4 regions of the Streptomyces olindensis genome follow, and region 2 is predicted to be linked to each of the others. Evidence: riboswitches for the same ligand, from Rfam matches in the RefSeq annotation. Region 2 holds a riboswitch; each other region holds the start of a gene.
What was found. Region 2 has a riboswitch for cyclic di-AMP ahead of ABZ948_RS27255 (transglycosylase family protein). Riboswitches for the same ligand answer to the same signal wherever they lie in the genome.
Positions count from the first base shown of each region.

Region 1: another riboswitch for cyclic di-AMP. It lies ahead of ABZ948_RS01855 (C40 family peptidase); the one in region 2 lies ahead of ABZ948_RS27255 (transglycosylase family protein).
Region 3: another riboswitch for cyclic di-AMP. It lies ahead of ABZ948_RS06690 (LysM peptidoglycan-binding domain-containing protein); the one in region 2 lies ahead of ABZ948_RS27255 (transglycosylase family protein).
Region 4: another riboswitch for cyclic di-AMP. It lies ahead of ABZ948_RS25065 (M23 family metallopeptidase); the one in region 2 lies ahead of ABZ948_RS27255 (transglycosylase family protein).

Region 1 is NZ_JBEYZD010000002.1:162,487-164,676, forward strand. It holds gene pcrA (DNA helicase PcrA) at 1-433, opposite strand, end outside; cyclic di-AMP (ydaO/yuaA leader) riboswitch at 740-893, shown strand; gene ABZ948_RS01855 (C40 family peptidase) at 902-2,071, shown strand; gene ABZ948_RS01860 (SLAC1 family transporter) at 2,149-2,190, shown strand, end outside.
Region 2 is NZ_JBEYZD010000047.1:28,562-30,751, forward strand. It holds gene ABZ948_RS27250 (LysM peptidoglycan-binding domain-containing protein) at 1-906, shown strand, start outside; cyclic di-AMP (ydaO/yuaA leader) riboswitch at 1,135-1,301, shown strand; gene ABZ948_RS27255 (transglycosylase family protein) at 1,306-1,992, shown strand.
Region 3 is NZ_JBEYZD010000008.1:26,772-28,961, forward strand. It holds gene ABZ948_RS06685 (polyprenyl synthetase family protein) at 1-345, opposite strand, end outside; cyclic di-AMP (ydaO/yuaA leader) riboswitch at 809-987, shown strand; gene ABZ948_RS06690 (LysM peptidoglycan-binding domain-containing protein) at 991-1,755, shown strand; gene ABZ948_RS06695 (HAD family hydrolase) at 1,719-2,190, opposite strand, start outside.
Region 4 is NZ_JBEYZD010000041.1:7,837-10,026, forward strand. It holds gene ABZ948_RS25060 (M16 family metallopeptidase) at 1-547, shown strand, start outside; cyclic di-AMP (ydaO/yuaA leader) riboswitch at 739-903, shown strand; gene ABZ948_RS25065 (M23 family metallopeptidase) at 917-1,705, shown strand; gene ABZ948_RS25070 (GntR family transcriptional regulator) at 1,890-2,190, shown strand, end outside.

The sequences.
Region 1 (2,190 bases), on a different contig from region 2:
CGCGCGGGCCGACGAGCTGCTCGACGCGTTCCTTCATCTCGCCGGCGGCCTTGTTGGTGAAGGTGATCGCGAGGATCTGGCCCGGGTGCACGTCCCGCTCGGCGAGCAGGTGGGCGATGCGGTGCGTGAGCACGCGGGTCTTGCCGGAGCCGGCGCCGGCCACGATGAGCAGCGGGGAGCCGGAGTGGACGACAGCGGCGCGCTGGTTGTCGTTCAGCCCCTCCAGGAGGGCGGCGGTGTCCACGAGCGGGCGCGGGGCGCCGTCTCGGTAGTAGGCGTCCCGGTCCGGCGGCGCGTCGAACTTCCCGCCGAACAGATCGTCCGGGATCGACTCCGGAGCGTGATCGTCCTCGGGCGGCGGCGGGGGCTCGTCCGCAGGGCCCCGCTGGGCCTGGAGGTCCGCCAGGAAGCTGTCGTCAAAGAGGCTGCTCATCGCTCTCCGAGTCTAGGGCGCCCCACTGACAGCCCGCCGCCGCCCTGAGAACATCGCCGAAACGAGCGCCCCGTCACCCTCCAGGATCGGGCGATCACGGCCCGCGATGGAGCGGCAAACATGGACGACTCGTGACCAACCTCCGCCACTTCGTCACGCTCGGCGATGCTCTGGAGGGAGGTCACGAAAATGTATCGGGCATATCACCCATCAACCTTCACAGGGGCCACACGAGTTGGCTACCGTGCGGGCAGGCCGTACGACCCCCACCGGCGAACGTCGCCGGGCCGCGCGGCCTCCGCCGAGTCCGGTGCGCCGCCGAGCAGCCGGAGCCGGGGACCCACCGAGACCTTGGGGTGAATCGGCCCGACTCCCTTTCCGGAGCAGGCCGTAGGGCAACCCTTCCGACATACCCGCCCGAACCCGACAGCTAACCCGGTAGGCGGAACATGGAAGGAGTCGCCTCCCTTGGCGTCGCACCGCAAGTCGCGTCCTACGGGTACGCGCGTGGCAGGCATACGGACCCCCGCCCTCGCAACGGCGGCCCTCACCTCCGTGGCCCTGCTGTCCCAGTCGGCCAACGCAGCCCCCGGGGCCGACGACAAGCCCAGCCTGGAGGAAGTCGAGAAGAAGGTCGACGACCTGTACCGCCAGGCCGAGTCGGCGACCGACAAGTACAACGCGGCCAAGGAGAAGACCGCGAAGCAGCGCAAGCGCGTCGACACCCTCCTCGACGACGTCGCCCAGCGCACCCAGAAGCTCAACGAGGCGCGGGAGGAGCTGGGTTCCTTCGCCGCCGCCCAGTACCGCACCGGCGCCTCCGCCCCGGACACCGCGACGTTCCTGCTCGCGGACACCCCGCAGGACTACTTCGACCAGACGCAGCTGATGGACCGGATGACCGGCCGTCAGAAGGTCGCCGTCGACGACTACGTCACCCAGCAGTCCGAGACGATGGAGAAGCGCCAGGAGGCCACGGCGAGCCTCGCGACGCTCACCGAGTCCCAGGGCGACCTGAAGACCGCCAAGGCCACCGTCCAGCGCAAGCTCGCCGACGCGCGCGAGCTGCTGTCGAAGCTGACCTCCGAGGAGAAGGCGCGGCTCGCGGCGATCGAGAAGGAGAAGCAGGAGGAGGCCGCCCGCAAGGCCGCCGAGCTGGCCCGGGAGCAGGCCGAGCAGCAGCAGGCCCAGGAGGAGGCCGCCCAGCGGCAGGAGAGCGGCTCCTCGACGTCGGGCTCCGGCACCTCCACCTCGACGGCCCCGGCCGACTCCTCGTACGCCACCAAGGCCGAGAAGGCCCTCGCCTTCGCCCGCGCCCAGATCGGCAAGCCGTACGTCTGGGGCGCCGTCGGTCCCGGCTCCTACGACTGCTCCGGCCTCACCCAGGCCGCGTGGAAGGCCGCGGGCGTGACCCTGCCGCGCACGACCTACGACCAGGTCGACGCCGGCACCACGGTCCCCCTCTCCCAGGCGCTCCCCGGCGACCTGGTCTTCTTCTACGACGACGTCACCCACGTGGGCATCTACATCGGCAACGGCATGATGATCCACGCTCCGAAGCCCGGCACCTACGTGCGCGAGGAGTCGATCTACTACGACGGCGAGTCGTCGATCCACAGCGTGGTGCGGCCCGCCTGAGAAGTCCCGGACGTTTTTGAGGGGCACGCGCGCGTGCCCCTCTCGTCCTGTGTGCGGCGCTCTCTAGCATCGACGCTATGCCCGACCCATCCCCGTCTGTCATGTTGTGGGCGATGTAC
Region 2 (2,190 bases):
TCCGCCATCGCGATCCCGCTCCTCGGGGCCTCCGGTGCCAGTGCGGCCGACGGCACGACCTGGGACCGGGTCGCGGACTGCGAGACCGGCGGCGCCTGGAGTCAGAACAGCGGCAACGGCTACTACGGCGGCCTCGCGCTCTCCCAGGAGGACTGGGAGAACCACGGCGGTCTCGACTACGCCGCGAGTGCCGACCTGGCCAGCCGCGCCCAGCAGATCGCCGTGGCCGAGAGAATCCTCGCCGACCAGGGGGTCGGCGCCTGGCGCACCTGCGGACTGCTCTCCGGCCTCCAGCAGGACTCGAAGTCGGGTGCATCCGACTCATCCGACTCGTCCGATCCGACCGACTCGCCGGGATTGCTCGACTCCTCCGATTCGACCTCCTCGTCGGCCGACTCGTCGACTCCTTCCTCGTCCCCTTCGACGTCCGAGTCCCCTGACGCGCCGTCGACGTCGAAGGACGAACCGGCTGACTCCGACAAGTCGTCCGATTCCGGAGAGTCCGCGTCCCAGGGCCGGGAGCCTGACAGCTCCCCCTCGGCCACGTCCGGAAGCGGCGAGTCCGACAATTCGCGGCAGGACGGCACCTCTTCGGCGCTGACCGACACCGGCTCCGGCCGCCACCGCGGCCCCAGCGCCGATGAGAACACCGAGCCCGCCGACGGCCGTGCGAACGAGTCCACGGGCCGGCACGCCTCGCGCGGCGACGACGCGTCCCGCGACGCCACGGACGGCTCCTACACCGTCCGCGTCGGCGACAGCCTCTGGTCCATCGCCGACTCCCTTGACCTCAGCGGCGGATGGCACGCGCTCTACGCCGGCAACAAGGACGCCGTCGGCACCGACCCGAACCTCATCCGCCCCGGTCAGAGGCTCACAGTAGGGGCCGAAGCGGACGAGGAGTAGTCGGTGGGGCAGAGCGGAAACCGCGGCGGAAGTCGCCCCGAAACCGCGCGAGTTCGCGTCATGTTTCGCGGTGAATGTCCCGTATAAGTGCGGTGAGAGATAGATCTCAGAAGCCCTGATCGTCTTTGAAATTCCGTCGATCGCGTGTCTACGGTCATGACCGCTCGCCACCGCGAGCCCCGGCTGCCGCAACGCCGAATCCTGCCAGCGGCCGCACGGGAACAGTCGTCGCGTCAAGCGCCGTAGGCAGGAGCGGGGGACCCAAGGTAGGTGCCCGACCGGACAGTTGTGCCGGACGGGCTTGGGGTGAAGCCGCGTCCCGGGAGGGGCGCGGCCGGGCAACTCAACCGGCCCGAACCCGACAGCTCACCTCGCAGGCGTCGGTGAGGGGATCCATCCATGCTGTTTTCCGGCAAGGGCAAGCACCGTCGTCCGTCCAAGGCCACTCGCGCCATCGCCGTCGCCGGTGTCGCCGGCGCCGCCGTCGCCGCCCCGCTGATGGCGGCCGGCAACGCCTCCGCCGCCACCGCCTCCGAGTGGGACGCCGTGGCCCAGTGCGAGTCCGGCGGCAACTGGTCCATCAACACCGGCAACGGCTACTACGGCGGCCTGCAGTTCTCCGCCTCCACCTGGTCCGGCTACGGCGGCACCAAGTACGCCTCCACCGCCGACCAGGCCACCAAGGCCCAGCAGATCGAGATCGCCGAGAAGGTCCTGGCGAGCCAGGGCAAGGGTGCCTGGCCGGTCTGCGGCAAGGGCCTGTCGAGCGCCGGCTACACCGGCGGCGGCTCCTCGAGCGACTCCGGCAGCTCCGCGCAGCAGAGCACCGAGACCCGCGAGACCCAGCAGCAGCCGGCCTCCCGCTCCGACGAGCGCCCGGCCGCGAAGAAGACCGTCACCACCCCGACCGGCAAGAAGGTCAAGAAGGGCGATGGCGAGTACAAGGTCGTCAAGGGCGACACCCTCAGCTCCATCGCCGCGGAGAAGAAGGTCAAGGGCGGCTGGGAGAAGCTCTACGAGCTGAACAAGGACATCGTCGAGGACGCCAACCTCATCTACCCGGGCCAGCAGCTGCACCTGAAGTAAGCAGCGGCCCGCCCGTCCCCAGGGGGCGGCCCGCCCGCCCCCCACAGGGCCGCCCGCCCGCCCCCACGGGCACGGCCCACCCCCGTCCCCACGGGCTCCCCGCCCCGGCGCGTGTTCCCCCGTACGCGCCGGGGCGGGGTTTTTTCCGCCGGGCTTTGCGCTTCGGCTTTGTTCCGTTCGGAAACAATTTACTCTCGG
Region 3 (2,190 bases), on a different contig from region 2:
GTTGCCCCAGCGGGCGTTCGCGCTCGCGACGCCGCGGCGCACGGCGGCCTCGTCCATCACGTCGTCGTGGTACAGCGTGGCGAGGTGGGTCAGCTCCACGACGACGGCCGAGGGCACGATCCCGGGCGCGTACCGGTCACCGAACTGGGCGGAGAGCATCACGAGCAGCGGCCGGAACCGCTTGCCGCCGGCCCGCACCAGGTGCTGGGCGGCCTCCGTGATGAAGGGCACCTCACTCTTGGTGGCCTCGAGCAAGCCTTCCTCGACAGCCGCCAGCCCGGCCTGGACATCGGCTTCCAGAGCCTGGTCCCGCACGCTCAGCCCGAACGGCCCGACGTCGGTCACGAGGGGTCTCCTGTCTGCTGGTGTCTGCCGGTGATCACACGGATTGTCGATAGGTCGCTGCCATCACTCGAGTCAGCGTATCCGGTCACGTTTCGATCACCGCCAGCGCCCATGGTTACAGGCCGGGCGGCAACAGACATTTATCGACTTTCCCGGAAGTAGCCGCTCATATGCGATTTGCCGTATTGGGTAAGCAAATTCCCCTTGCGGGATATTGCGCCCCAGGTCGTGATCAGTGAGTTGAATCACTTCTCCCTCTCGACAGCCGGACCCCGGCACCCTCCCGTACCCCCGTTCACCGAAAGCAAGTTGAGCCTTGGCTCCCGCAAAGGATCAAGCCGCTCATATCCCCCGACCAAGGTCAACAAGCTCGATATGTGACCCCGGTGCTTGTTCCCGACATGTGCTCTCGCATACGTTCCGGGCCTGTCCGGCGGACGCCGAATCCTGCCGCCGCCCGGACTCCCCACACACACCGACTCACTCACGCAGGGCAGGAGCGGGGGACCCAGGTAAGTCGCCGGTCCACGACGTGGAACGGCTCGGGGTGAAGCCGCGCACGGCAGCACAACGCCGTGCGCGGCCGGGCACCTCCCGGCCCGAACCCGACAGCTCACCTCGCAGGCGCCGGAGAGGAACATCGCCATGCCCGGACGAGGTAAGCACCGTCGCCCCAGAACCAGCCCGCTCACCCGAGGCGTCGTCGCCGCCGGCACCGGCGGGGCCGCCCTGACCCTCCCGCTGCTCGGCGCGACGCAGGCCAGTGCCGCCCAGCCGGCCCAGAGCGCGCCCGCCGCCCAGACCGCGCCCCAGGCGGCCCAGCCCGCCAAGTCCCTCACGTACACCGTGACCAAGGGCGACACGCTCTACCGCATCGCGGACAAGTACGACGTCTCGGGCGGCTGGAAGCAGCTCTACAAGGACAACCGCGCCGCCGTCGGCGACGACCCGCGGCTGATCCACCCGGGCCTGAAGCTGAAGGTGGAGACGACGAAGGCGGCCGCCGAGAAGAAGGCGACGCAGTCGTCCGCCCCGACCAAGCCGGCCGGCGGCATCACCAAGGCCACCCCGGCCGCCGCGAAGACCTACGCGAACAACCTCGACGGCTGGATCCGCGAGGCGCTGGACATCATGGCCCAGAAGGGCATCCCGGGGTCGTACGACGGCATCTACCGCAACATCATGCGCGAGTCGTCCGGCAACCCCCAGGCGATCAACAACTGGGACTCCAACGCCGCCAAGGGCACGCCCTCCAAGGGCCTGCTCCAGGTCATCGACCCGACCTTCGCCGCCTACCACGTGTCCGGCACCCCCTACGACCCGTTCGACCCCGTCGCCAACATCACGGCGGCCTGCAACTACGCGGCCGACCGCTACGGCTCGATCGACAACGTCTTCGGCCCGTACTGAGCCGTCCCGCCCAGCAGTCGCTCGAGGACGACGGCGATGCCGTCGTCCTCGTTCGACAGGGTGACCTCGTCGGCCACGGCCTTCAGTTCGGGATGCGCGTTGGCCATCGCGACGCCGTGGGCGGCCCAGTCGAACATCGGGATGTCGTTGGGCATGTCGCCGAAGGCGATCGTGTCCGCCGGCCGCAGCCCCAGGTGCTCGGCGGCCAGCGCCAGTCCCGTCGCCTTGGTGACGCCGCACGGCTGGAGCTCGACCGTGCCGGGCCCCGACATCGTCACCGTCGCCAGCGAGCCGACGACCGAGCGGGCCGTCGCCGCCAACTCGTCGTCCGTCAGGTAGGGGTGGCGCAGCAGCACCTTGCTGATGGGCTCGTCCCACAGCTCCTCACGCCGGTCGACCCGTACCGCGGGCAGTGTCGGGTGCGGCATGAGATAG
Region 4 (2,190 bases), on a different contig from region 2:
GCCCGCCCAGGTGCTCGGCACGTACTGCCTCGGCGGCACCCTCACCTCGCGCCTGGACCGCGTCCTGCGCGAGGAGAAGGGCTACACCTACGGGGTGCGCTCCTTCGCCCAGGTCCTCAGGTCCGCCCCGGACGGCACCGGTGCCGCGATGCTCGCCATCAGCGGTTCCGTGGACACCCCCAACACCGGCCCCGCCCTCCAGGACCTCTGGACGGTGCTGCGCACCCTCGCCGCCGAGGGGCTCACCGACGCCGAGCGGGACGTCGCCGTGCAGAACCTGGTCGGCGTCGCGCCGCTCAAGTACGAGACCGCGGCGGCCGTCGCGAGCACCCTGGCCGACCAGGTCGAGCAGCACCTGCCCGACGACTACCAGGCCACGCTGTACCGGCAGCTCGCCGCGACCGGCACCGTGGAGGCCACCGCGGCGGCCGTCAGCGCCTTCCCGGTGGACCGTATGGTGACCGTGCTCGTGGGTGACGCGGCGCAGATCAAGGGCCCGGTGGAGGCCCTCGGCATCGGCGAAGTCACGGTCGTCGCCGCCGAGTAGGGCACGCGCGCGAGGAGCCCTGGTTGTCTTCCTAAGGCACCAGGGCTCCTTTATGCCCGAATTGGTACGGAGGTTGCCTGTCTGCCCTGTGGGATGCGCTACAAAACGGCGGATCCGTTTGGGAATTGAAAGTGGCCCCGCTTAGCGTCGTCCGGGCTGTTCGTCAGGCAGTGCGCCGCACCCGCGGCACCGGACAGTCATCGCCGAGTCCCCGTACGGCGCGAGCCAGGGGAGCCGGGGACCCAACCGCAGTCCCTGGGGTGAATCGGACGCCCGCGCGAGCCGCGAGGGGGTCCGTAGGAGACCTTCCTGCTCCGAACCCGTCAGCTAACCCGGTAGGCGAGAAGGAAGGAAAGGACCAGGCACTCCATGGCGTTCACCCGCGCCACCGGGAAGCATCGTCGTCCCAGCAGGATCCACCGCGGCACGGCCCGCGCGGCGGGGGTCGCGGCCCTCGCCACCACCGGCGTCATCGGCACCGTGGCCGCTCCGGCCGCCTTCGCCGCCGAGCCCGCCCCCGAGCAGACCGGCCTCACCCCCGTCGTCACCATGGGCGACACCGTGGCCCAGCAGATCGACGCCCAGGCCGTCGCGCAGAAGCACGCGGCCGAGGAGGCCGCCGCCAAGAAGAAGGCCGAGGAGGCCGCGCGTGAGCGGGCCGCCGAGGCGGCGAAGAAGGCCAAGAAGGCGGCCGAGGAGGCCCGCGAGGCCAAGGAGCGCGCCGCCCGCGAGGCCGAGCGCAAGCGCCTCAACAGCTTCGTCTCGCCGATCCCGGGCTCCTACGTCTCCACCGGCTACAAGGCCGGCGGCGCCGTCTGGTCCTCCGGCAGCCACACCGGCATCGACTTTCACGCCGCCAGCGGCACCTCCGTCCACTCGGTCGGCATGGGCACGGTCGTCGAGGCGGGCTGGGGCGGCGCCTACGGCAACCAGGTCGTGATCAAGATGAACGACGGGACGTACACCCAGTACGGCCACCTGTCGTCCATCGGCGTCTCGGTGGGCCAGCAGGTCACGCCCGGCCAGCAGATCGGCCTGTCCGGCGCGACCGGCAACGTCACCGGCGCGCACCTGCACTTCGAGGCCCGGACGAGCCCCGAGTACGGCTCGGACATCGACCCCCTCGCCTACCTCCGCTCGCACGGCGTGAACGTCTGACGGCACCCGCCCGCTCCCCGAGGCCCCGGCTCACCGAGCCGGGGCTTTCGGCGTTTACGGCGGCCGACTGTCCAAAAAATATCCATGGATTCCGGGCTGCCGTCGGAAATTCCGGCTCATTGCAATAGAGTCACGGACACGCGTCACTCGTCGACGTTTCACGGGGATTAAACGGAGGTCGGTCATGCGTATTCCCGCGCACTCGGTGTGCACGGCCATCCGGGACGACATCGTCGCGGGTGTCTACGAACGCGGCAGCCGGCTCACCGAGGAACTCCTGGCGCGCCGCTACGGCGTCTCGCGGGTGCCCGTCCGGGAGGCCCTGCGCACCCTGGAGGCCGAGGGCTTCGTGGTGACCCGGCGGCACGCGGGCGCGTGCGTCGCCGAACCCACCGAGCAGGAGGCCGCCGACCTGCTGGAGATGCGCATGCTGCTGGAGCCGCTCGGCGCCGCCCGCGCCGCCCAGCGCCGCACCGAGGCCCATC